DNA from 2 places in the Amycolatopsis sp. ATCC 39116 genome. Region 2 is predicted to be linked to the other one. Evidence: predicted binding sites of a transcription regulator. Region 2 holds the regulator's gene; the other holds the start of a gene.
The links. The regulator HspR, encoded in region 2, represses chaperone genes until heat shock. The targets are predictions, from matches to a motif close to ANNTTGAGTNNNNNNNACTCAANNT.

Region 1 (15,060 bases), on a different contig from region 2:
GTTGAACGCGACACCCATGCCTGCCCCACCGATCACCCAGCCGAGCACCGCGACCAGCCCGGGGCCGACGAGCACGCCGTAGGCCAGCACCGCCACCCCGGCCACCAGGACCGCGAAACCCAGAGCCACCGCCACCCGCCGGTTGCGGTCCCACTTCGCCTGCGCCGCCGATCCGGCCACCCAGCTCAGCGCCCCGGCCGACAGCCCCAGCCCGGCCTCGAACGCGCTCACGTGCCGCAGTTCGGTCAGCCCCAGCGGCAGGAACGCCTCGGTACCGAAGTACACCGCGCACAGCAGGAACCGCACGACCACCCCGGCCGGCACCCCGCGCCGGACGACGAGCGTCCCGGCCGGGGTGACCTGCCGCAGCGCCAGCACGGCGAGGACGAACCCGGCGGCGGCGAGCGGAACCAGCACCGCGACCGTGTGGAGTGCCAATGCGGCCAACAGGATCGCGGTGCCTGCGGTGAGCGCGACGCTGCTGACGAGCGGCCGCCACCGAGAGGACTCCGAGGTTGTGGCGGCCGGCCGTGCCAGTCCGGGGAGCGTGCACCAAGCCGCGACCCCGGTGAGCGGGATCATGGCGAGGAACACCCACCGCCAGCCCGCCGAGCTCGCCACCGCCGCCGCGACGACCGGCCCGACCAGCGACGGGATCGTCCAGGCCGAGGACAGCAGTGCGAACATGCGCGCGCGCAACCGTTCGGGGTAGACCAGCCCGATCAGCGTGTAGGCCATCGCCATCACCGCGCCGACCCCGAGGCCCTGCGTGAACCGGCCGAGCAGGAACAGCGGCCACGACGGGGCGAGACCGGCCAGCGCGCTGCCCAGTGCGAACGCGACCAGCCCGGCGGCCAGCGGACGGGCCGCTCCACCCCGGTCGGCGGCGTGACCGGCGAGGACGGTGCCGACGATGTTGGCGAGCATCAGCGCGGCCAGCGCCCAGCCGTAGGAGCCGAGGCCGCCGAGCAGGCGGGAGATGTCCGGGAGGATGGTCGCCACCCCGAGGGATTCGAGCGCGACCAGTCCGACGGTGAGCACGATGCCGACGGTGCGGGCCCGGTAGCGGGCCGAGAGCACACCCTCGGCAGCCGAGGAGAGGGTCATGATGGCGATTATGTTCCGTACCGGAACGAAATGGAAGTGTTAGGGTGACGCTGTGACGAGCACCCGGGCCGGACGGCCACGCGACGAGCGCATCGACGGAGCCGTCCGCGAAGTGACGGTGGACCTGCTGAACGAGGTGGGCTACGCGGCGCTCACCCTGGAGGCGGTGGCGAGCAGGGCGGGCACGAGCAAGCCCGCGCTACGCCGCCGCTGGCGGGGACGGCAACACTTGGTCGTCGACGCGCTGGTGGCCACGGTCGGCGCGGTGCCCACGCCGGACACCGGGTGCACCCGCTGCGATCTGGTCGCGGGGATCGGGACGCTCAGCGAGGCCTTCACCACCAGGATCGGACGGCGCGTGCTGCCCGCGCTGGTCGCCGACCTCGCCGACGATCCGGAACTCGCCGAGGTGTTCCTGCGCGACTACTTCCACACGCGACGGACGTCCACCGCAGAGGCGTTGCGCCGGGGCATCGAGCGCGGCGACCTCGACCCGGACCTCGACTTCGACCTCGTGCTCGACATGCTCGCCTCGACCACCTACTACCGGGTCCTCTTCGGACACCTGCCGGTCACCGATCGCCTGGCGGAGCAGGTGGTGGACGTGGTGCTGACCGGAGTCGCCGCGCCGGGGTGGCGCGGCTGCGGTCACCGGCCGGGGTCGCCGGGGCGGACCAGGCCGGACTCGTAGGCGATGTGCACCAGCTGGGCGCGGTCGCGCGCGTCCAGTTTGGACAGCAGGCGGCTCACGTAGGTGCGGGTGGTGGCCGGGCTCAGGAACAGCCGCCCGGCGATCTCGTCGTTGGACCGGCCCGCGGCGACCTCGGCGAGCAGTTCCCGTTCCCGCTCGGTCAGGCGCGCCAGCCGCGCCGGGTCGGTGCGGTGCCCGTGCGCCACCGCCGCCATCACGCGCCGGGTGACCGACGGCGACAGCAGCGCGTCACCGGCGGCGACCGTCCGCACCGCGGCCCGCAGGTCGTCCGGCTCGGTGTTCTTCAGCAGGAACCCCGAGGCGCCGGCGCGGATCGCGTCCAGGATGTGCTCGTCGGTGTCGAAGGTGGTCAGCACGACGACCCGCACGGCGCGCAACCGCGGGTCGGCGACGATGCGCCGCGTGGCCTCGATGCCGTCCACGCCGGGCATGCGGATGTCCATCAGCACGATGTCCGGCCGCGCGGTGAGCGCGAGCGTCACCGCCTCCGCGCCGTCGGCGGCCTCGCCCACGACGGTGATGTCGTCGGCGCGGGCGAGCAGCGCGGACAGGCCGGCCCGCATCAGGTGCTGGTCGTCGGCGAGCGCGACGCGGATCATCGCCGCTCCACCGGCAGGCTCGCGTCGATCCGGAAACCCGCGCCAAGGCGGGACTCCAACGTCACCGAACCGCCCAGCAACTCGGCCCGGTCCCGCATGCCGTCCAGGCCGCGGCCACCACGGGCGGGCAGTTCGGCGCCGGCGCCGTCGTCGCAGACCTGGATCCGCAGCCGGCCCGGTTCGTAGCGCAGCCGCGCCTCCGCCTTGCTCGCCCGGGCGTGACGGAGGCAGTTGGTCAGCGCCTCCTGCACGATCCGGTACGCCGTGGTGTCCACGGCAGCGGGCAACGCGACCGGTTCACCCTCGGTCGACACGGTCACCTCCAGACCACTTCGGACGGTGGCGGTCACCAGCGCGTCGAGGTGGCGCAGGCTGCCTACCGGGGCGCGGCCGGTGGCGTCGGTCAGCAGCCCGAGCGTGGTCCGCAGGTCGTGGGCGGCTTCGTCGGCGGCCAGCCGGAGGGTCGCCAGCGCGGACCGGGCCGCGTCCGGGTCGTCGTCGAGGGCCTCGGCGGCGACACTGGCTTGCACCGACACCACCGCCAGCGTGTGCCCGACGGCGTCGTGCAGGTCCCGCGCGATCCGCAGGCGTTCCTCCTCGACCCGCCGCCTGGCCTCCCACTCCCGCTCCACGGCGGCCTGCCGCGCGGTGCGGCGTTGTTCGGCGCGCAACGCCCCCAGCGCGATCGCGCTCAGCATCAGCCCCACTGTCGAGGCGAGCTCGAACCCGAGCAGGTAGTCCGGGTCCTCCCCCTGCCGCAACCGGAAGAACGTGCTGACCAGCACCAACCCCGCCGCCGTCACCGCCGCGACGCGGGCCCGGCCGGCCTCGGCCGCGGAGAACAGGGCGGCCGCGACGGGCAGCGCGAGCCCGACCGGCGGGTAGCCGGCCGCGTGGTAGGCGAGCAGCCCGGCCGCGGTCGCGGCCAGCGCCAGCACCGGGAAGCGGCGGCGCACGAGCATCAGTGCGCCGAGGCACACCGCGAACAGATACGCCACCGGATCGGGCGCCCGTGCGCCGCCGAGGTCCATCGCGATGGCGACGGCCACCACGGTGGAGGTCGCGACCCCCAGAGCGGCGTCGGCGAGCACCCGCTTTCGCTCGCTCACGTCCCGAGAATAGCCAGGACCGGGCCCGCGCACAGTCGCCGGATGTTGACTGTGCGATCGCCTGCGGACGGACGACGGGTGGCGCGGACCTGCCTAGTTTCGGCTCGCATGAGAACCCTGGGTGTCGCCATCCTCGGCCTGTTCGCGGGCCTCGCGGTGGGATTTCTGGTCTTCAGCGAACTCGTCGGACGGCTGGCCGCGCGGGACGGCCAGGTCGACGCGCCCTGGACGTTCGTGATCGGGTTCGGGCCGCAACTGCTCGCCGTCGCGGGCGCCGTCGCCGCCGTGTTGATCGACCAGCGGAGGCGGAACCGGTGAACCTGTCCCGGCGTGACCTGTTCCGCGTCACCGCGGCCGGCCTGCTCGTGGCGGGCTGTTCGAGCGGCGGCGCGAACACCGAGACCGAGTCCAGCGCGGGCACCCTGTTGCGCAGCGCGGCGAGACTGCCCGAGCCGTTCACCGTGCCGCTGCCGGTGCCGCCGGTGCTGCGGCCGGTCCGCCCCGGCCACTACGAGATCACCCAGCGCGCCGCCGAGGTGGAGATCCTGCCCGGGCTGCGCACGACGGTCTGGGGGTACGACGGGATCTTCCCCGGCCCCACGATCGAGTCCCGCCGCGGCGAGACCACCGTCGTCCGGCACCGCAACGAGCTCGGCGTGCCGGTGGTGGTGCACCTGCACGGCGGCCGCACCCCGCCTGAGCACGACGGCTACCCGCTCGACCTGGTCGCGCCCGGCGCGGCGCGGGAGTACGTGTACCCGCTGGACCAGCCCGCGGCCACGCTCTGGTACCACGACCACCGGGCCGACTTCACCGGCCCGCAGGTCTACCGCGGGCTCGCCGGGTTCCACCTGGTGCGTGACGACGAGGAGGACGCGCTGCCCCTGCCGCGCGGCGAGCGCGAGGTGCCGTTGATGATCACCGACCGGTCGTTCGCCGCGGACGGCTCGTTCGCCTACCCGTCGGTCGACCCGTCACTGCTCGGGCAGCCGGGCGTGACCAGCGACTTCGTCAGCGGTGTGCTCGGCGACTGCATCCTGGTCAACGGCGCGCCGTGGCCGGTGATGGAGGTCGAGGCCGCGCGTTACCGGTTCCGGATCCTCAACGCCTCCAACGCCCGCCGCTACCGGCTCGCGCTGGACCCGCCGGGGCCCGGGTTCACGCAGATCGGCGGCGACCAGGGGCTGCTGGCGGCGCCGGTCCGGCACGAGCGGCTGCAGATCGCGCAGGCCGAACGGTACGACGTGGTGATCGACTTCTCGGCGTACTCGCCCGGCCAGGAGGTGACGCTGGTGAACCGGCTCGGCGACGGCGGCACCGCGCGGGTGATGCGGTTCGTGGTGACCCGCCGGGCGCGCGACGACAGCGCCATCCCGGACCGGTTGGCCGACGTGCGGCCGCTGTCCCGCTCGGATGCCGTGGCGGAACGCGAGTTCACGTTCCGCCGCGGCGGGGCCGAGCACCACGGGATGACACTGTGGACGGTCAACGGGATGCCGTTCAGCGCGGACGGCGTCGTGGCCGAGCCGGCACTGGGTACGGTGGAGCTGTGGCGGTTGCGGGCGCAGAACGTGCCGCACCCGATCCACATCCACCTCGCGCCGTTCCAGGTGCCGGGCACGGCGCACGGCTGGAAGGACACGGTCGACCTGGGCAACGGCGACCAGGCCGAGGTGCTCGTCCGGTTCGAGGGTTATCGCGGGAAGTACGTCCTGCACTGCCACAACCTCGAACACGAGGACATGATGATGATGGCGAACTTCCTGGTGCGGTGAGTGTGCTGGTGCGGTGACTCACTCCTCGCCGTCGAACTCGAAGGCCTCTTCCAGCATCTCGCCCATGATCATGCCGCCGACGACACCGGCCGCGGCGCCGGCAACCATGCCGCCGACGCCCATGCCGCGGCCGTGACCGTGGTGGCCGTGGTGGCCCGGGTGGTGGCCGCCGAAGGCCGGGTTGCCGAACGCGGAGTGTCCGCCGCGCTGGGCGGCTTCGGTCAGCCACTGCCCGATGAGCGCGGCCCAGTCGGCGTTCTCCGCGTCCTGGTGCGACATCTGGAAGCGGCCGAACGAGTCGCCGCCTGCCTGCATGAAGCGGCCCCGCCGGTCAGCTTCGAGCACGACGGCGAGATCGTGCGGCCCGGCGACGAAGGTCAGCTCGACCTCGTTGATCCGCCCGGCGAACTCGGCCGGCGGGAAGAACTCGAGCTCCTGGTAGAAGCCCAGCTCCTGGCGCACGCCGTAGAGGCGGCCCGCTTCCACGTCGGCGTTGCGGAACCGGAACCCGAGCTGCCCGAACGCGTCGAGCACCCGGTCCTGGGAGGGCAGCGGGTGCACGTGGACCGGGTCGAGGTCACCCTTGTCGGGCGCGCCCGAGATCACCAGCTCGGTCCGCACGCCGACCGCCATGCCGTGCAGGAGCGAGTCACCGACCGCGGTGATCGGCGTCTCCCACGGCAGGCGCAGCTCGAACGGCACGGTGACGAGCTGACCGGACGGCACCCGAACGCCCTGCTGCACGAGCTGGCGGTAGAACTCCCCGGTGGCCGCGGACTCGTGCCCGCCGTGCTCGATCTCGACCCGCGTGACCAGCGACAGGACGACCTGGTCGATGGCCGCGTCGGCGCTGCCGCCCTGGATCCGGACCTGCCCCGTGACCACCTGACCGGGCGCCGCGTGGCCCGAGTCGAGCACGGTGTCGACCGACGGCCCACCGACGCCGAAGGCGCTGAGCATCCGCTTGAACATGGACAGTTCCTCCTGGGGATCCGGACAAAACAGGCTCAAGATCGAGACTACCGGCAGCAAAACCCCGCTCACCACCAGGAACCCGGCAACGAAAGCCAGTCACCCGACGAGTCGCACCGCGCACCCGCCGGAGCGTCGTCCGGCAGCGTCCGGAAATCCACCGCGCGAAGCCACCTGTCACCCGGCGAGTCGCACCGCCCGCCCGCGCGAGCGTCGTCCGGCAGCGTCCGGAAACCCACCGCGCGAAGCCATCCGTCACCCGACGAGTCGCACCGCCCGCCCGCCCGAGCGTCGTCCGGCAGCGCCCGGAAACTCACCGCGCGAAGCCGTCCGTCACCCGACGAGTCGCACCGCGCACCCGCCCGAGCGTTATCCGGCAGCGTCCGGAAACTCACCGCGCGAAGCCGTCCGTCACCCCGCGAGTCGCACCGCCGACCCGCCGGAGCGTTATCCGGCAGCGTCCGGAAACTCACCGCGCGAAGCCACCTGTCACCCGACGAGCCGCACCGCCGACCCGCCGGAGCGTCGTCCGGCAGCGTCCGGAAACCCACCGCACGAAGCCACCCGTCACCCCCACCCAACAGCCACCCGGCAACGCCACGCACCAACCCCTCCGAGCCACCCCTCTCCCGCAACCCGATCCCCAGCCAAATCGGTTGCCGAGCCACCGGGTCAAGGCACGCTTTCCCGGCTTGACGCGGTGTCTCGGCAACCGAACACTGAAAGATCGGGTTCGGAAGGGGCAGATCCGGGCGTAGCGAAGCGAAGCCGGCGCTTCCAGCCGCGCGCAGCGCAGATACCCGCGTAGCGCCCCCTAAGAGCCCAAGTACCGCAGAACAGCCAGCACCCGCCGGCTGTACCCGCTCGTATGACTCAACCGCAGCTTGTCAAAAATCGCGTTCACGTGCTTCTCCACCGCGGACTGCGACACGTACAGCTCGGCCGCGATGCCGGCGTTCGTGTGCCCCTCGGCCATCTTCGCCAGCACCTCGCGTTCCCGGGCGGTCAGCGTCGCGAGCGGGTCGGCGTGCGTGGTGCGCGCCAGCAGCCGCCGGACGACCTCGGGGTCGAACGCCGCCCCGCCGGACCCGACCCGCTCCAGCGCGTCGAGGAACTCGCCGACCTGCATCACCCGGTCCTTGAGCAGGTACCCGACCCGCCCGCCGTCGTCGGTGATCAGTTCCGTCGCGTACCGCTTCTCCACGTACTGCGACAGCACCAGCACCCCGACGTCCGGCCAGCGCCGCCGGATCTCCAGCGCCGCCCGCAGGCCCTCGTCGGTGTGGTCGGGCGGCATCCGGATGTCCGTCACCACCACGTCCGGCTGCTCCCGGGACACCGCGTCGAGCAGCTCCGTCGCGTTGCCGACCGCGGCGAGCACCTCGTGGCCCTCCTCGGCGAGCAGCCGGATCAGGCCTTCCCGCAGCAACGTCGAGTCCTCGGCCAGGATCACGCGCACGGCAGCTCCGCCCGCACGACCGTCGGCCCGCCGGCCGGACTCTCCACAGTGAACACGCCATCGGCCGCGCCGACCCGCCTGGCCAGGCCGGACAGCCCGTTGCCGGCGACCCGAGCGCCGCCGACACCGTCGTCGGTGATCGTCACGCCGACCATCCTGCCCGTCCGCGCCACCGCGATCTCGATGCGGCTCGCCGCCGCGTGCTTGATCGCGTTCGTCACCGCCTCCGACGCCACGAAGTACGCCACCGTCTCGGTCGCCGGATCCAACCGCTCCTCCAGCGTGTACGAGAGCGCGACCGGCAGGCTCGACCGCTCCGCCAGCGCCTCCAGCGCCGTGCCCAGGCCGCCTTCGTCCAGCGCGATCGGGTACACGCGCCACGCCACGTCCCGCAGTTCCTGCAGCGCCAGCTGCGTCTCCTCGTGCGCCTGCCGCAGCAGCGCCTCCGCCCGCTCCTGGTCCTTCGCGCGACGGGCGCGGCCCAGCAGCATGCCCAGCGACACGATCCGCTGCTGCACCCCGTCGTGGATGTCACGTTCGATCCGCCGCCGCTCGTCGTTCACCGCCTCGACGACCTCGGCGCGGCTGTGAGTCAGCGCGTCGACCCGGCGCTGCAACCGTTCCTGCTTGGTGGGGCCGAAGAAGTGGTGCGCCAGCGTGCGTTCCAGCGCGCCGACCCCGATGAGCCCCTGCACCGCGAGGAACACCAGCAACGCGCCCATCAGCAGCAGCCCGGGCACGTCGTACCAGTCCTGGTCGTCGCCGAGCGGCTGCCCGCCCACCAGCCGCCACACCGTGATCACCGCCGTCGCCAGGCCGAGCCCGATCAACGCGAAGACCCCCGCGCCGAGGCCGCCCGCGACGCTGCGGGACGCCAGGTACCGCAGCGCCCGCGAGTCGCGGTAGTCGTCCGAGGTGGGGTAGTCGAGGTACCGCCGCAGCCGCGACCGTTCCCGCTCGGCGAACCAGCGCGTGGCCCGGAACACGGCGGGGCGCGCGGCGGGCACGGCGAGGGCGAGGGTCGCGAAGACGACGAAGGCCACCTCGGCGAAGGCGCTCAGCGCGCCGAGCGCCAGCCCCGCCGTCACCCGCATCGCGCGGCGCAGGTCCACTGTGGGCACAACCCGAGGTTAGCGGGGTTCCGGCAGGCCGGTACTGAGGTTTTCCGCAGGATGATCGGGTGCCGCGCCCCATGTTTGGACGCCGCCCGAAAACCTAGCTTCGAAGTATGGATCTCCAACTCGCACAGGCCGAACCGCTCGGGGGACTCGCCGGCTGGGCCGTCTCGCTCATGGAATCGCTCGGCGGACCGGGCGCGGCCATCATCGTCGGCCTGGACAACCTCTTCCCGCCCATCCCGAGCGAGCTGGTGCTGCCGCTCGCCGGGTTCTCCGCGGGCCAGGGCACGTTCAGCCTGCTCGAAGCGCTGGCCTGGACCACCTTCGGCTCGGTGGCCGGCGCCGTCATCGTCTACTGGCTGGGCGCGCTGCTCGGCCGCGACCGGACCCGCGCGCTGCTGCTGCGCATCCCGCTGGTCAAGGCCTCCGACTTCGACCGCACCGAGGCGTGGTTCGCCAAGCACGGCACGAAGGCGGTGTTCTTCGGCCGGATGGTGCCGATCTTCCGCAGCCTGATCTCACTGCCCGCCGGGATCGAGCGGATGCCGTTCGGCCGGTTCCTCGTGCTCACCACGCTGGGCAGCCTGATCTGGAACACGATCTTCGTCGTCGCCGGCTACCTGCTCGGCGCGAACTGGCACGTGGTGGACCGCTACGCCGGCTTCTTCCAGTACGCGGTGATCGGCGCCGTCGCGATCGCGCTCGCCGTGTTCGTCATCACCCGGCTGCGTGACCGCGTCCGGACGTGAACACGGAGCCGCCCTCCCTGGGGGCAGGGGAGGGCGGCTCCGCTCGGGGGCGTCAGGCGGCCTGGGCCACGGGGGTGGTGGCCGGCGCCAGCGCCAGGTCGAGGACTTCCCGGACGTTCGACACCGGGTGCACGTCGAGCTGGGCCAGCACGTCCGCGGGGACGTCGTCGAGGTCCGGCTCGTTGCGCTGCGGGATGATCACGGTCTTGATCCCGGCCCGGTGCGCGGCCAGCAGCTTCTGCTTGACCCCGCCGATCGGCAGGACGCGGCCGGTCAGCGACACCTCGCCGGTCATCGCCACGTCGGACCGCACCACGCGGCCGGACAGCAGCGACGCCAGCGCCGTGGTCATCGTGATCCCGGCGCTCGGCCCGTCCTTCGGCACCGCGCCCGCTGGGACGTGGACGTGCACGCCCCGGTCCTTCAGGTCGCCGACCGGGAGTTCCAGCTCGGCGCCGCGGGACCGCAGGTAGGACAGCGCGATCTGCACCGACTCCTTCATCACGTCACCCAGCTGCCCGGTGACCGTTAGCCCGGAGCTGCCCGACTCGGGATCGGCCAGCGACGCCTCGATGTAGAGGACGTCCCCGCCCGCGCCCGTGACGGCCAGGCCGGTCGCCACGCCCGGGGTCGCGGTCCGCTGCGTCGACGCGGGCAGCGCCGACTCCGGCAGGTGCCGCGGACGTCCGAGGTAGCCCTCCAGGTCCGCCGCGTCGACGGTCACCGGCAGCGTCGCCTCGTCCAGCGCGACCCTGGTCGCGATCTTGCGCAGCACCTTCGCGATGGTCCGGTTCGCGTTGCGCACGCCCGCCTCGCGGGTGTACTCGGCGGCGATCCGGCTCAGCGCCGCGTCGGTGAACCGCACGTCGTCCCGGCCCAGGCCGGCCCGCTCCAGCTCACGCGGCAGCAGGTGGTCGCGGCCGATGACGACCTTCTCGTGCTCGGTGTAGCCGTCCAGCGTCACCAGCTCCATCCGGTCCAGCAGCGGGCCGGGGATGGTCTCCAGCGCGTTGGCCGTGGCGAGGAACACCACGTCCGACAGGTCCAGCTCCACCTCGAGGTAGTGGTCGCGGAACGTGTGGTTCTGCTCGGGGTCGAGGACCTCCAGCAGCGCCGCGGTCGGGTCGCCGCGGTAGTCGGCGCCCACCTTGTCCACCTCGTCCAGCAGCACGACCGGGTTCATCGAGCCGGCCTCCTTGATGGCGCGGACGATGCGGCCGGGCAGCGCGCCGACGTAGGTGCGCCGGTGGCCGCGGATCTCCGCCTCGTCCCGGACACCGCCGAGCGCGACGCGGACGAACTTCCGGCCCATCGCCTTCGCGACCGACTCGCCGAGCGAGGTCTTGCCCACACCGGGAGGGCCGACCAGCGCCAGCACGGCTCCGGAGTGACGGCCGCCCACCTGCCCCTGGCCGGTCTCGGCGCGACGGGCGCGCACGGCCAGGTACTCGATGATGCGTTCCTTCACGTCGTCCAGGCCCGCGTGGTCGGCGTCGAGCACCGCTCGCGCGGCCGCGATGTCGTGGACGTCGGTGGTCCGGTCGTTCCAGGGGATTTCCAGGACGGTGTCCAGCCAGGTGCGGATCCAGCCGCCCTCCGGCGAGGCGTCGGAGGTGCGCTCCAGCTTGTCCACCTCGGCCAGCGCGGCCGTGCGGACGTGCTCGGGCAGGTCGGCCTGCTCCACGCGGGCGCGGTAGTCGTCCTGGTCGGCGGTGCCGTCGAGCTCACCGAGCTCCTTGCGGATCGCCTCCAGCTGGCGGCGCAGCAGGAACTCCTTCTGCTGCTTCTCCATGCCCTCGGCGACGTCCTTGCGGATGGTGTCGGTCACCTCGAGCTCGGCCAGGTACTCCCGGCTCCACTCCAGCGCCTTCTCCAGCCGCGCCGCGACGTCGAGCGTGGCCAGCAGCTCCAGCTTCTGGTCGGTGCTCAGGAACGGCGAGTTGCCCGCGAGGTCGGCGACCGCGGACGGGTCCTCGACCTGCTGCACCGCGTCGATCATCTGCCAGCCGCCGCGCTGCTGGAGGATCGAGATCACGACGGTCTTGTACTCGGCGGCCAGCGCGCGCGCCTGCTCGCCGACGACTTCGGCGACCGGCTCGGCGTACACCCAGCGGGCGGCGCCGGGGCCGTCGCCGTTCTCGCCGACGCGGGCGCGCCGGGTGGCGCGCAGCAGGACGGCGGCCTTGCCGCCGGGGATCCGGCCGACGCGCTCGATGGTCGCGACGGCGCCCAGCTCGGCGTACTCCCCGTGCACCCGCGGGACGATCAGGACCTCGGCCTGCGTGGACGGCAGCGACCGGATGCCCGGGAACGACGGCGTGCTCGGTGCCTTGCTCTGCGCGGAGTCGACCGCGGCGCGAGTTTCGGCGTCGTCGAGCTCGAGCGGGACGATCATGCCGGGCAGCACGACGTCGTCGTCGAGGGGCAGTACGGGGAGGAGCCTGGTGTCGGTCATCTTGTTGCTCCCTACCTGGTTGAGTCTGCCTAGCTCAACTTTCTGGCGGCCGGGTTTGTTTCCGCAGGTAGTTCGCTTGGAGCGGACGGCTTCCGGGAATAAACCGGGGCACGTCCGGCAGCGGTTCCAGGTGCCGGGACTGAGATGATCGTCGCATTGCCGGGAACGTTTTCCCGGGTGTAACCGGGGAAACCACGCTCAGTCATCGCTTCCGGTAATCCCGATCTCGATTGAATCGCGATCAATGCGGAGGAGTGCAGCGCGACGGCTCGCGGGGAACTCGTCGTAGCCGGGCGTGACGCTTAACGCTGACTACCGGGAGCGATCGCCGGAAAGATCTCGCTCACCCGTAAGTCTCCGCTGGTCACCGTAGTTGGCACGTTGTTAACTATGGGGTGATGTCATGGCGGCCGGAAAGAGGCTGAAGTACGCCCTCCGGGGTACAGTGATCCCCTCATTCGCACCGAGATCACCGTCTCGTGCGCGAGTGGGTGCAGGCGTGCGCGCTGGGGCGAATGGGTGGAAGGAGGTTGCATGCCGGACTCCGATGGCAGGCCCGACGGCCCCATCCCGGCGGCAGCCGCCGGTTCTGGTGGTGCCGAGGCGCGGGCGGACGAGCGCCGCTTCCGGGTCTACACGCTGACCGTGTTCTCCGTCGGCGTGCTGACCGCCGCCGCCGTGTCGCTGTGGCTGCCGTTCCACGGCTCGGCGAAGCTGTGGTGGATCGGCCCGGTGCTGGCCCTGTCGTTCCTGCTCGCCGAGCAGCTCGGCATCAACGTCGACGTCCGGTCCGGCATCTCCTGGACCATCTCGTTCACCGAGATCCCGCTGGTCATCGGCTTCTTCGTGGCGCCGTTCGAAGTGGTGCTCGCGGCGCACCTGGTCGCCGGGATCAGCACGCTCGTGGTCCGCCGCGTGTCCGGGCGCGTGCTCTACAACGCAGGCGCGTTCCTGTTGGAGATCACCAGCGCGTTCGCCGTGGCCGGCCTGGTCGAGCGGATCATGGGCACCACGGAGATGACGTGGCCTGCCGCCCTCGCCGGCACCCTGACCGCGCCGCTGACCAGCACGCTGCTGGCGCTGGCCGCCGTCCGGGTGCTGCGTCGCCGGATGCGGATCGGCACCGCGCTGCGGCTCACCGGCCGCATCCTGGTCGTCGGGTTCGTCAACGCCTCGGTCGGCCTGAGCGGCTACCTGGTGATCGCCGGCACGGCCAACGCGTGGCCGCTGGTGCTCGCCGTCTTCGCCGGGCTGTCCGCGCTCTACTGGGCCTACTCCGACCTGCTGCGCGAGCAGCGGGACATGGAAGCGCTCTCCGACGTCAGCCTGATGGTCGCGCGCTCCGGCCAGCAGGCCGCCGCGCGCCCGGCCAGCGGCGCCGACGACCTCGCCGCAGGCGTGAACGTCAGCGAGTGGGAGACCATCGCCGAGCGGATCAAGGACCAGCTCTCCGCGGGCCGCGTGGTGCTGCGGCTGCGCCTGGAGCCGACCGCGGACATGCGTGCGGTCGTCGCGGGGGAGCCGATGCCGTCGGCCGAACTGCCCGCCGACGACCCGATGCTGCGGCTGCCCGGCTCGCACGTGCGGCACTTCCGCATCACCGAGGCCAACAGCGACATCGCGGGCGGACTGCTCAACCGCGGCGCGCAGGAGGCGCTGGTGGTGCCGCTGCGCAGCGCGAACCAGCTGCTCGGCGTGGTCGAGGCGCACGACCGGCTGTCCCGCTGGCGCGGCTTCGGCAAGTACGACGTCCAGCTGCTCGGCACCATGGCCAGCCACCTGGCGACCGCGCTGGACAACCGCCGCCTGCTCGCCACCCTGCGCCACGACGCCTACCACGACCCGCTCACCGGCCTGCTGAACCGGCCCGGCTTCCGGCAGGTCGCGCGCGAGCCGCTGGCCGAGCACAGCGCCTCCGCCGACGCCGCGGTGCTGCGCATCGACCTGGACGTGTTCTCCGCGGTCAGCGACGCGCTCGGCTACGCGTGGGCGGACCGGATGGTGGTCGCCGCCGGCCGCCGCCTGCGTGACGCGCTCGGCCCGGACGTGCCGCTGGCCCGCCTGGAGGGCGCGTCGTTCGCGGCGCTGCTCACCGGCGTGCGCGGCCAGGGCGTGCACGAGGCGGCCGAGCGGCTGCGCTCGCAGCTGTCCGTGCCGTACCCGGTCGACCGGCTGACGGTCGAGGCGAACGCGATGGTCGGCTACGCCTCCACGGCCGACGACGACACCCTCGACCCGGGCGACGTGGACGCGCTGCTGCAGCGGGCCGACGTCGCCGTGCGGGCCACCCGCGGCGGCGAGGAGGTTCGCGGGTACGTGCCCAGCATGGGCCAGATCTTCCTGCGCCGGTTCCAGATGGTCACCCAGTTCCGGCAGGCCATCGAGGAGGGCCAGGTCAGCGTCCACTACCAGCCGAAGGTGTCGCTGCCGAGCAAGCAGGTCCTCGGCGTGGAGGCGCTGGTGCGCTGGCAGCACCCCGAGTTCGGCCGGCTCGACCCGGACGAGTTCGTGCCCGCGGTCGAGGCCGCCGGCCTGGTCGGCGTGCTGACCGGGTTCGTGCTGGAGCAGTCGCTGATCCGGGTCCGCAAGTGGATGGACGAGGGGCTGCGGATCTCCGTCGCGGTCAACCTGTCGGTGCGGAACCTGGCCGACGAGGACTTCCCGGCGAAGGTCGTGGAGGCGCTGCGGAAGTTCGACGTGCCGCCCGAGCTGCTCACGTTCGAGCTGACCGAGTCCGGCGTGATGGCCGATCCGCAGAAGGCGCTGCCGATCCTGCGCGAACTGCACGCGCACGGCATCGTGCTGGCGGTCGACGACTTCGGCACCGGCTACTCGTCGCTGGCTTACCTGCGGCAGCTGCCGGTGGACGAGGTCAAGATCGACAAGAGCTTCGTCCTCGGGATGGGCACGGACCTCGGCGACCTGGCGGTCGTCCGGTCGATCGTCGAGCTCGGCCACTCGCTGGGCCTCGCGGTCGTCGCGGAGGGCGTCGAGGAGGACGTCGC
Region 2 (15,060 bases):
TCGACGTTCTGCTGCGCGAGCATCTGGAACAGGAACTCGTTGCCTGCGCGGCGGGCCGGGTCACCGGTGCACGACTCCTCCGGGCCGAGCACGGTGTACTTGACGCCCGCGATGTGCAGCAGCTCGGCCACCGCGCGGGTGGTCTTCTTCGCCCGGTCCTCGAACGCGCCGGCGCAGCCGACCCAGAACAGGTACTCGGTGTCGCCCAGCTCGCCGTCGAACACCGGCACCTCGAAGTCCAGGTCCTCGGCCCAGGCCATCCGGTCCTTGGCGTTCTGGCCCCACGGGTTGCCCTTGTTCTCCAGGTTCTTGAACATCCCGTTCAGCTCGGTCGGGAAGTTCGACTCGATCATCACCTGGTAGCGGCGCATGTCGACGATGTGGTCGACGTGCTCGATGTCCACCGGGCACTGCTCCACGCACGCGCCGCAGGTGGTGCACGACCACAGCACCTCGGGGTCGATGACACCGCCGTCGTCGCCGACCAGCGGGCGCTCGGCCTCGGCCAGCGCCAGCACGTCGATGCCGGCGTACGGGTTCTCGCCGGTCAGGCCGACCTCTTCACCCGTGACGTCCTTCTTGCCGCCCGCGAGCAGGTACGGCGCCTTCGCGTAGGCGTGGTCGCGGAGCTGGGTGATGACCAGCTTCGGCGACAGCGGCTTGCCGGTGTTCCACGCCGGGCACTGCGACTGGCAGCGGCCGCACTCGGTGCAGGTGGTGAAGTCGAGCCAGCCCTTCCAGCTGAAGTCCTCGATCTGGCCGGCGCCGAAGACGTCCTTCTCCGGGTCGGCCTCTTCGAAGTCGAGCGGCTTGCCCCCGCTCATCATCGGCTTCAGCGCGCCCAGCGCGGTGCCGCCGTCGGCCTCGCGCTTGAAGTAGATGTTGAAGAAGGCGCTGAAGCGGTGCCAGGCAACGCCCATGGTGAGCGTCTGGCCGACGATGTAGAGCCAGATCATGCCGGACAGCAGCTTGACCAGCGCGGTGATCGTGACGGCGACCGTGCTGGCGGGCAGGATCTCGGCGAGCGGCTTCGTGACGAAGCTCGTCCACAGCGCCGGGTCCTCGATGCCGCTGGAGATCTTGAACGCCTTCACGCCGAGGATGCCGAGACCCTCGACGATCACCACGGTCTCGACGAAGTAGGCCTGCTTGAAGTTCGACCCGGCGAAGCGCGACTGCCGGTCGGCGCGGCGCGGGTGGTTCAGCTGGCGGATGATCACCAGCGCGAGACCGCCGACGACGGTGCCGAGGCCGAGCAGTTCGGTGAGCAGCAGCCAGATGCTCCAGTTGCCGATGATCGGCCAGTGGAAGTGCGGGTCGAACGTCTCGCCGTAGGCCTCGAACCAGGACAGCGAGCCGATCAGGAAGCCCCACATGACCAGCCAGTGCCACGGGCCGACGTGGCGGAACTTGTTCATCCGCGTGTGGGCGGCGAACTCCTTGATCAGCGTCATGATGCGCGGCCCGAACGGGCCGTTGCGCGTCGCGTCCGGTTGACCGAGCCGGATGATCCGGACCATCCGGTACACGCCGGTGCCGAACATGATCCAAGCGACGATGCTTACGGCGACGCCGACCACGCCGAGCGTGATCTGCAGTGCACCCATGATCGGGGCCTTTCGTCCGTGATGTGGTGGGTTGGCGGGAGCCTAACCGGATTTACTCATGAGTAACCGATCGGCGCGAGTTGAGTCCCACGAGTGTGGCGTAGGACTCGCTGGATATCGGGACGATCGTACCGGTAGTTTGGCGGGATGGTCGCCTATCTGCTGCTCGCTCTGGCCATCGCGGCCGAGGTCACCGCCACTGTTTCGATGAAGTTGTCCGAGGGCTTCACCAAACTGTGGCCGTCGGTGATCGTCGTGGCCGGGTACCTCGTCGCCTTCGCGGCGCTGGCGAGCGTGTTGAAGCGCGGGATGCCGGTCGGGGTGGCGTACGCGATCTGGGCCGCGGTGGGCGTCGCGGCGGTCGCGATCATCGGCGTGCTGTTCCTGGGCGAGCCGGTGAACCCGACGATCGTCGCCGGACTGGCACTGGTCATCGGCGGTGTGGTGCTGATCGAGGTGGGTTCGGCGTGAAGCCCCAGCGCGACGGGCGGCGGGCCCGCGGCGAGAAGCGGCGGCAGGAGATCATCGACGCGACGCTGCGGGTGATCGAGCGGGACGGCGTGGCTGGGGTGACGCACCGGACGGTCGCGGCCGAGGCCGGGGTGCCGACGACGTCCACGACCTACCACTTCGAGACGCTCGACGACCTGCTGATCGCGACCCTGATCGCGTGCGCGCGCGACATGGCGACCGAGGTGTACTGGACGATCGACCGGGCCAGGTCGCGGGGCAGCCGGGGCGCGTCCGAGGTGGCGACGCTGCTCGCGGAGGCGCTGGGCCCGCGGCGGGGCCGGACGATGGCGGAGTACGAGCTGTACCTGCTGGCCGCGCGCCGGCCGGAGCTGCGGCCGGCGGCGCGGCGGTGGCTGGACGTGCTGACCACGATGGTGCGGCCGGACGACCTGGTGGCGCTGCGGGTGTTCCTGGCCGGGATCGACGGGCTGCTGATCCAGGGCCTGATCGACGACGAGCCGCCGACCGCCGAGGAGCTCCGGCCGACCGTGGAGTACCTGCTGAAACCCCGGTGATCAGCGCGGGACCGGCACCGTGTGGCGACCGCCGCGGTCGCGGTCACGCGTTCGGCCGCTGGGTGCGTCGCGCCGACCAGCACCGGGTTCCGCAGCAGCGCAGGTCGACCAGCGGCGGGGCCATCCGGCGCTCCACCACCGGGAAGGCGAGCGCCGTGACGGCAAGGCAGACCACGGTGGGCACCGACCACCAGGCCGCGCCTGCGGCACCCTGCACGACCCGGCCGACGACGACCATCCACCCGCCGCGCGCGAGCGCCATCAGGGCGCACGACACCACGAACAGCCCGAGACCCAGCACGAACATCCGGCGGCCCGAAGACGTCGCCGAGCGCGCCGGACCTCACGATCTCGCGGCCCCGACGAGCGCAGGCGGTGCCGAGCACCCCGCCGGTCTTCACCGCGCTGGTCGTGGACATCCCGCCTCCCGTGGTCCGGCGACCATGGCGGCCGCCGCCACGGCGCCTCATCCGGGGGTGAAAGGACTCAGCCCTTGTTCTCGTACACCGGCACGACCATCGCGCGCGCCAGCGTCGCCCCGAACATGTTGAAGCCAAGGAACGCGGGCGTCGCCGTCTCGGGGAGGTCCAGGGACTCCACGTTCAGCGCGTGCACGACGAAGAAGTAGCGGTGCGGCCCGTGCCCCGGCGGCGGCGCGGCGCCGAGGAACTGCCGCACGCCACCGTCGTTGGTCACCGTCACGGCGCCGGACGGCAGGCCGGACCCCGACGCGTCCCCGGCGTCCGACGGGAGCGAGGTCACCGAGGCCGGGATGTTGTACACCGCCCAGTGCCAGAACCCGCTGGCCGTCGGGGCGTCCGGGTCGTAGCAGGTCACGGCGAAGCTCTTGGTCTCGGCCGGGAAGCCCTCCCACGCCAGGTGCGGCGACCGGTCCTCGCCGCCCGGGACGCCGAAGATGCCGCTGAGGTGCGGCGCCGCGAGCGTCTCCCCGTCCGCCACGTCGTCGCTGCGCACCGTGAAGGCGGGCACCGACGGCAGGAACTCGTACGGATTCGGTGGTTGTGGCATCGATTCCTCCTCGTCACAGAGTGGCCGGTGATCACCCTAGTGCCGTTCGGGGTGACCCCCGGGACGAACCGGGGGCTTCCCTGATACCGGCGCGCCCCGCGCAGGCCATAGCGTGACCGGCACAGCAAAGTTCACTGGGGAGGACGCAATGCGCAAGCCGGCACTCGCGATAGGCGGGATCGCGCTCATCGTCGCCGGGATCGGGCTCGCACTGGGGTGGAACTGGAACTGGTGGCGCATCTCGGACCGCGCCGAGATCACCGAAACCGTCGCCCAGCCGGTCTCCTCGGTCCGCATCGACAACAACTCCGGTGACGTGCGGATCCGCGTCGAGGACACCGCCACGACGTCGGTCAACCAGGTCCTCCACTACGACGGCGACCAGCCCGCCCGCGCCTTCCGCCTGGACGGCGCCCAGCTGGTCCTCGACGGCTGCGGCGGGGACTGCACCGTCGACTACGAGGTGGTGGTCCCACGCGGGACCACCGTGACCGGCGAGGTCCGCTCCGGCAACCTCACCGTCTACGGGGTCGGCGCGGTCGACCTGGCCGCCAGTTCCGGCGACATCCGCGTCGAAGACGTCACCGGCCCGGTCACGACCCGCACCAAGTCGGGCAGCATCGAGGTCGACCTCGCCACCGCCCAGAACGTCCGCGCCGAGGCCCAGAGCGGCGACGTCCGCGTCGTCGTGCCCGCCGACCGCTACCGGGTCACCGGCGAGACCAGGAGCGGCGACCGGTCGATCGAGGTCGTCCAGGACCCGTCGGCCCCGTACGTCCTGGACGTCAGCACCTCCAGCGGCGACGCGAGCGTGAAGCAGGCATGATCCCGGCACTCGCCCTCGCCGCCACCCTGCTCGTCACACCCGCCGCCACCCCCGCCGCGCCCGCTCTGACCTGGCGCGACTGCGCCACTCCGCAGACCGCGCAGCGCCTGCAGTGCGCCGAGCTCGACGTGCCCGGCGCGACGCTGCGGCTGGCCCGCCTGCCCGCGCTCGACCCGGCCCGCCGCATCGGCTCGCTGCTGGTCAACCCGGGCGGCCCGGGCGGATCCGGGGCCGACGTCGTCGCGTACGGCGGGCTCGGCCTCGCCACGCCGGAGTTCGCCGAGCTCACCCGGCGGTTCGACGTCATCGGCTTCGACCCGCGCGGCGTCGGCGGCAGCACCCCGGCGATCACATGCGGCCCGGTGCACGACCCCGCGGTCAGCCGCTTCCCCGCCGACGACGCCGGCTACGCGCGGCTCGCGGCGCACAACCGGAACGCCGGCCTCGGCTGCCGCGGACCCCGCGACGTCGACACGGCCACCGTCGCCGAGGACGTCGAGCGGATCCGGCTCGCCATCGGCGAGGAGCGGATCTCCTGGCTCGGCGCCTCGTACGGCACCGAGATCGGCGCGCTCTACGCCGCCCGCCACCCGCACCACGTGCGTGCCATGGTCCTGGACGGCGCGGTCGACCACGCCCTGCCGATGCGGCAGGCCGTCCTCGACGCGGCCGCGGCCACCGAGGACGCCCTGCTGCGCTTCGCCCGGTGGTGCGCGAGCAACTGCGGCGACGACGACGTGCTCGCCCGCTACGACGCGCTCATGACCACCGGCGCGCCCTCCGCGCAGCTCGGCCGCAACGCCACGCCCGAGGAGCTGGCCGCGGGCGTCTACTCGCACCTCTACTTCCCGCAGCTGTGGCCGCGGCTGGCCGACGCCCTGCGCGCCGCGCCGGCGGACGCGAGCGCGCTGACCTCGGCCATGCCCTTCGGCTCGGCCGAGTACCCCGCCTACCGGGCCGTCGGCTGCCAGGACTTCCCGTCACCCTTCACCGGCCCGGCGGACCTGCGCCGGACGGCCGACCGGGTCCGGGAAGCCGCGCCGCACAGCTGGCGCTACTCCGAGTTCTGGGACTTCGCGTCGGGCTGCCTCGGCTGGCCCGTCCCGGCGGCGAACCCGCCGCACGCCGAGCCCGTTCGCGGGGCCCCGCCGATCCTGGTGGTCGGCGGGGAGCACGACCCGGCCACGCCGCTGACCTGGGCGCGCAGCCTCGCTTCCCGGATCGAGCGCAGCGTGCTGCTCACCGACCCCGAGGACGGCCACACCGGGGTCTACAACTCCGCCTGTGCGCGGTCCCACGAGGCGGCCTACCTGATTTCGGGTACGCCGGGAACAACACCGCAGACCCGCTCGTTACCCTGTCAGAAAGGTTGAGCGGGCAGCACTCAAGTCTGATTGACGCCCGACACGCGCCCGAGATAGAACTTGAGTACCACCCGCTCAACGCGGGCGCGAAACCGCAGCTCACCGGGGCTGCGCACACAGCATGACCAGGAGGGAACACACCATGGCGCGAGCGGTCGGCATCGACCTCGGCACGACCAACTCGGTCGTCGCTGTCCTGGAGGGCGGCGAGCCGACGGTCATCGCCAACTCGGAAGGCTCCCGCACGACCCCGTCGATCGTCGCGTTCGCCAAGAACGGCGAGGTGCTGACGGGCCAGCCGGCGAAGAACCAGGCCGTGACCAACGTCGACCGGACGATCCGGTCCGTGAAGCGGCACATCGGCACCGACTGGAAGACCGAGATCGACGGCAAGGCCTACACGGCCCAGGAGATCAGCGCGCGCGTGCTGATGAAGCTCAAGCGCGACGCCGAGGCCTACCTCGGTGAGGAGATCACCGACGCGGTCATCACCGTCCCCGCCTACTTCGAGGACGCGCAGCGGCAGGCCACCAAGGAGGCCGGCCAGATCGCCGGCCTGAACGTGCTCCGCATCGTCAACGAGCCCACCGCGGCCGCGCTGGCCTACGGCCTGGACAAGGGCGAGAAGGAGCAGACCATCCTGGTCTTCGACCTCGGTGGCGGCACCTTCGACGTGTCGCTGCTGGAGATCGGCGAGGGTGTCGTCGAGGTGCGCGCCACCAGCGGTGACAACCACCTCGGTGGTGACGACTGGGACCAGCGCATCGTCGACTGGCTGGTGGACAAGTTCAAGGCCAGCCACGGCATCGACCTGACCAAGGACCGGATGGCGCTGCAGCGCATCCGCGAGGCCGCGGAGAAGGCGAAGATCGAGCTGTCCAGCTCGAGCAGCGCGAACATCAACCTGCCCTACATCACGGTCGACGCGGACAAGAACCCGCTGTTCCTGGACGAGACGCTGTCCCGCGCGGAGTTCCAGCGGATCACCTCCGACCTGCTGGACCGCACCAAGGCGCCGTTCAACAACGTGATCCGCGACGCCGGCATCTCGGTCGGCCAGATCGACCACGTGGTGCTGGTCGGCGGTTCCACCCGCATGCCCGCCGTCGCCGAGCTGGTCAAGGAGCTGACCGGCGGCCGCGAGCCGAACAAGGGCGTGAACCCGGACGAGGTCGTCGCCGTCGGCGCCGCGCTGCAGGCCGGTGTGCTCAAGGGTGAGGTCAAGGACGTCCTGCTGCTCGACGTGACCCCGCTGTCGCTGGGCATCGAGACCAAGGGCGGCGTGTTCACCAAGCTCATCGAGCGCAACACGACCATCCCGACGAAGCGGTCCGAGATCTTCTCCACGGCGGACGACAACCAGCCGTCGGTGCAGATCCAGGTGTTCCAGGGCGAGCGCGAGATCGCCGCGCACAACAAGAAGCTCGGCATGTTCGAGCTGACCGGCATCCCGCCGGCCCCGCGCGGCGTGCCGCAGATCGAGGTCACCTTCGACATCGACGCGAACGGCATCGTGCACGTCACGGCGAAGGACCTGGGCACGAACAAGGAACAGTCGATGACCATCACCGGTGGCTCCGCGCTGCCGAAGGAGGACATCGAGCGGATGGTCAAGGACGCCGAGGCGCACGCGGAGGAGGACCGCAAGCGCCGCGAGGAGGCCGAGACCCGCAACCAGGCCGAGACGCTGGTCTACCAGACCGAGAAGTTCGTCAAGGACAACGAGGACAAGCTGCCCGAGGACCTCAAGGGCAAGGTCAAGACCGCGATCGACGAGGCCAACGAGGCGCTCAAGGGCACCGACACGGCCAAGATCAAGGAAGCCATCGAGAAGCTGAACACCGCGTCGCAGGAGCTGGGCACCGCCCTGTACGCCAACGCGCAGCAGGCCGGTGGCGCCAACCCGGGCGCTGACTCGGGTGCGGCGGGCGCGTCCGGCGACAAGGGCGCGGACGACGTGGTGGACGCCGAGATCGTGGACGAGGACGAGAAGAAGTGACGGGACGCCACTCGAACGAGATCGACGAGCAGGAGCCGGTCACCGAGCCTCTGGTCGTGCGGGACCGGCGCAAGATCGACCCCGAGACCGGCCAGGTGCGGACCCAGCCGGAGGCTTCCGAGGCGCCTGCCGCGGAAGCCCCGGCGGCCCACGCGGGCCCGTCGCTCGGTGAGTCCATCGTGGACGACGCGGTGGCGGCTCCGTCCGAGGTCGAGAAGGAACTGGCGGAGCGCACCGCCGACCTGCAGCGCCTGCAGGCGGAGTTCGCGAACTACCGCAAGCGCGTCGACCGCGACCGCGAGGCCGTGGTCAGCGCCGCGAAGGCGTCGGTGGTGAACGAGCTGCTGCCGCTGCTCGACGACTTCGAGCGGGCCGAGCAGCACGGCGACCTCACCGGCGCGTTCAAGGCGGTCGCGGACAAGCTGGTCGCGAGCCTGCAGCGGATCGGGCTCGAGCCGTTCGGCGCGGAGGGCGAGCCCTTCGACCCGAGCGTGCACGAGGCCGTGCAGCACAACACCTCGCCGGAGGTGTCGGGGCCGACGGTGACGACGGTGCTGCGCCGTGGTTACCGGTTCGGCGACCGGACGCTGCGGGCCGCGCTGGTCGGCGTCACCGACCACGAGCCGGGCGAGGCCCCGGTCGAGGGTGAGCTCCCGGTCGAGCAGTTGTCGGATGAGAACGCACAGCAGTAACGAACAGGCGAGAGGAGGAGACGTCCGGTGAGTGCACGGGAGTGGATCGGTAAGGACTTCTACCGTGAGCTGGGCGTCTCCTCCGACGCTTCGCAGGACGAGATCAAGAAGGCCTACCGCAAGCTGGCGCGGGAGAACCACCCGGACGCCAACCCCGGCAACACGGAGGCCGAGCAGAAGTTCAAGGCCGTGTCCGAGGCCTACGGCGTGCTGTCGGATCCGGCCAAGCGCAAGGAGTACGACGAGGCGCGGCGGCTGTTCGGTTCGGGCGGCGGGCCGGGTGGCTTCGGCTTCCCCGGCGCGGGCGGCACCGGTGGTTTCGACTTCGGCGACATCTTCGGGCAGACCGCGGGCGCGGGCGCGCAGGGCGGTTTCGGCGGGCTCGGCGACATCCTCGGCGGCCTGTTCGGCCGGCGGGGCCAGCAGAACCCGGGCGCCCGCGGCCAGCGCGGCGCCGACGTCGAGACGGACGTGCGGATCGATTTCGCCGAGGCGGTGAAGGGCGCGACGCTGCCGCTGCGGCTGTCCAGCCCGGCGACGTGTTCGACGTGCCACGGCAACGGCGCCCGCCCGGGCACCACGCCGCGCACCTGCCCCACCTGCAAGGGCGCCGGGCTGGTGAGCCGCAGCCAGGGGGCGTTCGCGTTCTCCGAGCCGTGCCCGGACTGCCGTGGCCGCGGCCGGATCATCGACGACCCGTGCCCGGAGTGCGGCGGCGAGGGTGTCAGCACCCAGACGCGCACGCTGACCGTGCGGGTGCCTGCGGGTGTGGACGACAACCAGCGGATCAGGCTGGCCGGCCAGGGCGAGCCGGGCCGCGGCGGCGCGGCCGCCGGTGACCTGTACGTGCGGGTGCACGTGAACCCGGACCCGGTGTTCGGCCGGTCGGGTAATGATCTGACGATCACGGTCCCGGTGAGCTACCCCGAACTGGCTCTGGGTGCGACGATCACCGTGCCGACGCTGGACGGGAAGGTTTCGGTGAAGGTGCCCGAGGGCACCGGCAGCGGCCGGGTCCTGCGGGTGCGCGGCAAGGGCATCAAGAAGCGGGACGGTTCGCAGGGCGACCTGCTCGTCACGTTGCAGGTGGCCGTGCCGTCGCGGTTGGAGTCTTCGGAGCGGGAGGCGCTCGAGGCGTACGCCAAGATCGCCGAGAAGCACGACCCGCGCCCGGAGATCACGAAGCTGCTCCGCGAAAGGGGTTGATCTAGGTGTTCGGCGGGTTGCCGCACGGGGCCGACGAAGAGACGCCGGTCTTCGTGATCTCCGTGGCCGCTCAGCTGTCCGGCCTGCACGCCCAGACCCTGCGCTCGTACGACCGCATGGGCCTGGTCTCCCCGGGCCGGACCGCGGGCGGCGGGCGGCGCTACTCCATGCGGGACATCGCGCTGCTGCGTGAGGTGCAGCGCCTGTCCCAGGAGGAGGGCGTCAACCTGGCGGGCATCAAGCGGATCATCGAGCTGGAGAACCAGGTCGAAGCGCTGCAGTCCCGGATCGCCGAACTGACCGAAGAACTCGCCACCGCGTACGCCGCAGCCGAACAAGCCGCGGCGGCCGTGCACCGTTCCTACCGCAAGGACCTGGTGCCGATGAAGCAGGAAACCGCCCTGGTGGTGTGGAAACCACGCCGAAGGCGATAAACGACGAAGGGCCCCGCAGCACGCGGGGCCCTTCTTTCTTTCAGCAGAACGCGCTCTACGCCGCCTCGCGCCCCAAGTGCTCCGCGAAGAAGGCCAATACGCGCCGCCAAGCGTCCTCGCTGGCCTCCCGGTCATAGCTCATCCCGGCGATCTTCAGCAGCACATTGACCGGCCCGTGGAACTGATTGGCGAAACTGTGCCCAACCCCCGGGTACTCCTTGACGTCATGCGGCACCCCCCGAGCCGACAACTCCCGCTCCAGCTTCGCCGCGGCCCCACGCAAGGAAAAGTCCTTCTTCCCGAACGAAGCCACCACCGGGCAAGCACCGTCCAAAACGGACAAATCCTTCGGCAGCTGACCGTAGTACGGAGCCGACGCGTCGAACCCCCGGGAAGCCGCCACCAGGGCGAACCCGCCACCCATGCAGAATCCGACGATCCCGACCCGCCCGGTGCAGTCGGACCGCGCAGCCAGCAACGACCGCGCCGCGTCCAGGTCGTCGAACGCCCGCCCCTTCCCGGCCGCCAGCTCCTTGAACACCGACTTCACGCACCGCACGAGCCCGCCACGCGAGTACATGTCCGGCGACAGCGCGACATATCCGGCGGTGGCGAACCGGTCGGTGATGTTCTTCGCGTCCTGCGACAGGCCGACCGCGTCGTGCACGATCACGACCCCTGGCCACGGCGGCTCGCCCGAGACCTCCCTCTGCGGGGTGGCCAGATAGCCGCGGATGGTTCCGTCTGCGACAGGAATGTCCATCCGTCGCAGGCTAGTCGATCGTGAACGGGTCGTACCTGATCTGATCGAGTGCCGTTCCGGCCACCAGCATCCGGGAAACCGTCGCCCGGATCATCGCGGGCGAACCGGACACCAGCACGTCGTGGCCGGGCCACGCGCCGTACCGAGTCACCACGTCGGCCAGCGTGCCCTGCTCGCCGCCGACCAGGCCCGGCCCGTTCTCCACCACCGGCGTCACCGTCAGCCACGGGTTGCACGACGCGACCATCCGCAGCCCCTCCAGCGCGTACAGGTCCTCGCGCGTCCGGCCGCCGTAGAACAGGTGCACCTTCGGGTTCTCGCCCCACTGGCCCAGCTCGTCGAGCATCGCCTGCATCGGCGCGACACCCGTGCCGCCCGCGACCATCAGCACGTCCCGGCCGCTCTCCCGGTCCACGCCCAGCGTCCCCAGCGGCGGCCCGAACCGCCACACGTCACCGGCCTGGGTGTGGCTGACGATCGCCCGCGACACCCAGCCGCCCTCGATGGCGCGGATGTGGAACTCCAGCGAGCCGTCGGGGCGCGGGGCGTTCGCCGGCGACAGGTACCGCCACAACCGCGGCCGCTGCGGCACCTCGACGCTCAGGTACTGCCCCGGCCGGAACGGGATGTGCTGCTCCGGCTCCAGCCGCACCATCGCCAGGTCCCAGCTCAGCCGCCGGTGCTCGGCCACCCGCGCCGACCAGTTCGGCGGGTTCGTGTCGGTGGCCGCGGCCTCCTGCATCTGCCGGGCGATGATCGTGAACGCCTCCGCCCACGCCCGCTCGACCTCGTCGGTCCAGTCCGGGCCCAGCTGCGTCTTCATCGCCGCCAGCAACGCGGTGCCGACCGCCTCGTAGTGGCCCGGCACCACGCCGAACTTGCGGTGGTCGCGCCCCAGCTGCCGCAGGAACGGCACCAGGTCGTCGGGCTGGTCGACCATCTGCACGACGTGCACCAGCGCGCGCACCATGCGGTTGCGCTGGACCTCCATGTTGATCGGGAAGAAGTCCCGCGTCGCGGGCGCGAGGGTGAACAGCATCCCGTAGAAGAACTGCGTCACCTCGGGCAGGTACGGCTCCGCCTTGACCCAGGAGTCCCGGATCAGGCGCACCATCGCGGTGACGGCAGGGGGCGCCTCCCGGTGCACGGACCGGGGAACGGGGCTGACGGGGTCGGCTGTCATGGGATCGGGGCTGCTCCGTAGTGCGCGTTCATGCTCGCCGTCGATTATTCATGAACACGCAATAGCACGTGAGCGTGTGAAAAGATCATGAATAATCCACCCTACTCGGTTAATCGTAGCCAGGTAATGCGAACACGATCCGTCGCAGGGTAACCGCCTCCGTCGCAATCCTCGCGAAGTTGCTCCTTCCGGGTGGTTCGGAGATGCCCTCCATCAGTGGGACAAGTCACCAACTTAGATAGTTGTGGCATACAACTACTGCTCCTATAGTTGTATGTGACAACCAACCAGGAGGTGGGTCCATGGGGGACCGCGACGAGAAGGCCGTCCAGCTGATGCGCGAGCTGCGCGCGGCCGGCCAGCTGCAGCACGCCTGGATCAACCAGTCCTGGCAGCGCGAGCACGACGGCCTGCACCCCGCGGCCGCCATGCTGCTGTCCGATCTCAACGTGCACGGCGAGAGCCGCCCGTCGGACCTCGCGAAGCGCAAGATGGTCGACATCTCGGTGATCAGCAGGCAGATCGGCCAGCTGGCCGCCGCCGGGCTGGTCGAGCGCAGGCCGGCGCCCGAGGACGGGCGCGCCAGCCTGATCAGCCTCTCCGAAGCCGGCCGCGCCGAGCTCGAGCGGTGGCGGCAGCTGCACGTCGACTTCATCCGGCGCGCGCTCGCGGACTGGTCCGACGACGAGGTCGAAGCACTCACCGCCCGGTTGACCCTGATGAACCAAGGACTGCGCGAGGCCCTCGGCCAGACGCCGGTCACCTGCCCGCCGGACCCGGCGGCGGAGAAGAGGAAGTGATCCCCGAAGTGAGCACGACAGCGAACCAGGAGGCGATGACGCGGCGCCAGGTCGGGCGCGCGTTCGTCGGCCTGCTCCTGGCACTGCTGGTCGCCGTGCTGTCCTCCACGATCGTCTCGAACGCACTCCCGACGATCCTGGCCGACCTCGACGGCTCGCAGAGCCAGTACACGTGGGTGGTCACCGCCACCCTGCTGGCGTCCACGGCGAGCACCCCGATCTGGGGCAAGCTGTCGGACCTGTTCAGCAAGAAGATGCTCTACCAGCTGTCGATCGTGATCTTCACGGTCGGCTCGGTGCTCGGCGGCATCTCCCAGTCCATGCCCGAGCTGATCGCGTTCCGCGCCGTCCAGGGCCTCGGCCTCGGCGGCATGCAGGCGCTGATCCAGGTCGTGATCGCGGCGATGATCTCGCCGCGGGAACGCGGCCGCTACAGCGGTTACATCGGCGCGGTGTTCGCGCTGGCGACCGTCGCCGGCCCGCTGCTCGGTGGCGTGATCGTGGACTCGCCGCTCGGCTGGCGCTGGAACTTCTGGATCACGGTCCCGGTCGCGGTGGTCGCGTTCATCGTGCTGGGCAAGACGCTGCACCTGCCGGTCCTCAAGCAGCAGGTGAAGATCGACTGGCTGGGCGCGACCCTGCTCGTCGGCGGCGTCTCGCTGCTGCTGATCTGGGTGTCGCTGGCGGGCAACAGCTTCGCCTGGTGGTCCTGGTCGACCCTGTTCTACGTGCTCGGCGGACTGGTCGCGCTGGCGCTCGCGGTGTTCGTCGAGTCGAAGGTGCCGGACCCGGTGGTGCCGCTGAAGTTGTTCCGCAACCGCACCTTCACGCTGGCCGTGATCGGCAGCCTGTCGGTCGGCACGGCGATGTTCGGCGGCGCGGTGTTCCTCGGGCAGTACTACCAGCTCGCCCGCGGCTACTCGCCGACGCACGCCGGGCTGATGACCATCCCGATGATGCTGGGGCTGTTCCTGTCCTCGACCATCTCGGGCCAGGTCATCTCGCGCACCGGCAAGACCAAGGCGTGGATGCTCGGCGGCGCGGTGCTGCTGGTGGCGAGCCTGTTCCTGCTCAGCACGATCGACCACCAGACCAACCTGGTGCTGATGGGCACCTACCTGGCGCTGCTCGGCCTCGGCGTCGGCACCCTGCTGCAGAACCTGGTGCTGGTCGTGCAGAACACCGTCGCGATGAAGGACATGGGTTCCTCGTCCTCGGTGGTGACCTTCTTCCGCACGCTGGGCGGTTCGGCCGGGGTGTCCGCGCTGGGCGCGCTGCTCGCGGCGAAGGTCAGCAGCCACGTGTCGAGCGCGCTGGCCGCGCTGGGCATCCAGGGCGGATCGGCAGGCGCGGGCAGCAGCCTGAACCTGGCCGCGCTGCCGGAGCCGATCCAGTCGATCGTGCGGGCCGCCTACGGCGACAGCATCGGCTCGATCTTCTTCGCAGGCGGGATCGTCGCGATCGCGACGCTGATCGCGGTGGTGCTCATCAAGGAGGTCCCGCTGCGCCGCAGCATCGACCTGACCGAGAGCACCGAGGCGGTCGCGGCCCCGGTCACCGGTCCGGCCGTCCACGGCGTGGTGACCGGCCCGTCGGGTCGTCCGCTGGCCGGTGCCGCGCTGACGCTGACCGACTCGTCCGGGCAGCAGGTGGCGCGGACGCTGACCGCGGCCGACGGCAGCTACCGGCTGCCGGCCCCGCCGAACGCCATCTACCTGCTGATCACCTCGGCGGCCCGGTTCCAGCCGAGCGCCGTGATGGTCACGGTCGACGGGCAGCCGGTGCGCCGGGACGTCGAGATGAGCGGCGCCGGTGGCCTCAGCGGTGTGGTGCGGTCGAGCGCGGGCCAGCCGGTCGGCGGCGCGACGCTCGTGCTGACCGACGACCGGGGCGAGGTGGTGTCGTCGGTCGTCACCGGTGGCGACGGCTGGTACCACTTCGACGACGTGCCGGGCGGCGTGCACACGCTGACCGTCACGGCCGCCGGTCACCAGCCTGCCGCGGTGCCACTGGCGACCACCGAGGGCGAGCAGGCCACGCACGACGTCGAACTCGGGCTCACCGCCCGGCTCGGCGGAGTGGTTCGCGCCGGCCGGGACGACCGCCCGGTCGCCGAGGCCCAGGTGACG

Region 1: lon (endopeptidase La) is a predicted target of HspR. The motif match lies at 12,072-12,096, and genes of this name have one in related genera.

The regions. Positions count from the first base shown of each region.
Region 1 covers NZ_AFWY03000006.1:188,501-203,560, forward strand. The annotation lists gene AMY39116_RS0309850 (MFS transporter) at 1-1,107, opposite strand, end outside; gene AMY39116_RS0309855 (TetR/AcrR family transcriptional regulator) at 1,160-1,798, shown strand; gene AMY39116_RS0309860 (response regulator transcription factor) at 1,756-2,418, opposite strand; gene AMY39116_RS0309865 (sensor histidine kinase) at 2,415-3,527, opposite strand; gene AMY39116_RS0309870 (DUF5957 family protein) at 3,636-3,845, shown strand; gene AMY39116_RS0309875 (multicopper oxidase family protein) at 3,842-5,302, shown strand; gene AMY39116_RS0309880 (sporulation protein) at 5,321-6,274, opposite strand; gene AMY39116_RS0309885 (response regulator transcription factor) at 7,089-7,733, opposite strand; gene AMY39116_RS0309890 (histidine kinase) at 7,724-8,845, opposite strand; gene AMY39116_RS0309895 (DedA family protein) at 8,962-9,600, shown strand; gene lon (endopeptidase La) at 9,653-12,055, opposite strand; gene AMY39116_RS0309905 (bifunctional diguanylate cyclase/phosphodiesterase) at 12,590-15,060, shown strand, end outside.
Region 2 covers NZ_AFWY03000010.1:113,323-128,382, forward strand. The annotation lists gene AMY39116_RS0314500 ((Fe-S)-binding protein) at 1-1,607, opposite strand, end outside; gene AMY39116_RS0314505 (multidrug efflux SMR transporter) at 1,755-2,078, shown strand; gene AMY39116_RS0314510 (TetR/AcrR family transcriptional regulator) at 2,075-2,635, shown strand; gene AMY39116_RS46105 (hypothetical protein) at 2,679-2,942, opposite strand; gene AMY39116_RS0314520 (YbhB/YbcL family Raf kinase inhibitor-like protein) at 3,122-3,664, opposite strand; gene AMY39116_RS0314525 (DUF4097 family beta strand repeat-containing protein) at 3,813-4,490, shown strand; gene AMY39116_RS42850 (alpha/beta hydrolase) at 4,487-5,863, shown strand; gene dnaK (molecular chaperone DnaK) at 5,997-7,853, shown strand; gene grpE (nucleotide exchange factor GrpE) at 7,850-8,545, shown strand; gene dnaJ (molecular chaperone DnaJ) at 8,573-9,751, shown strand; gene AMY39116_RS0314550 (heat shock protein transcriptional repressor HspR) at 9,757-10,185, shown strand; gene AMY39116_RS0314555 (dienelactone hydrolase family protein) at 10,241-10,948, opposite strand; gene AMY39116_RS0314560 (globin domain-containing protein) at 10,959-12,131, opposite strand; gene AMY39116_RS0314565 (MarR family winged helix-turn-helix transcriptional regulator) at 12,434-12,931, shown strand; gene AMY39116_RS0314570 (MFS transporter) at 12,967-15,060, shown strand, end outside.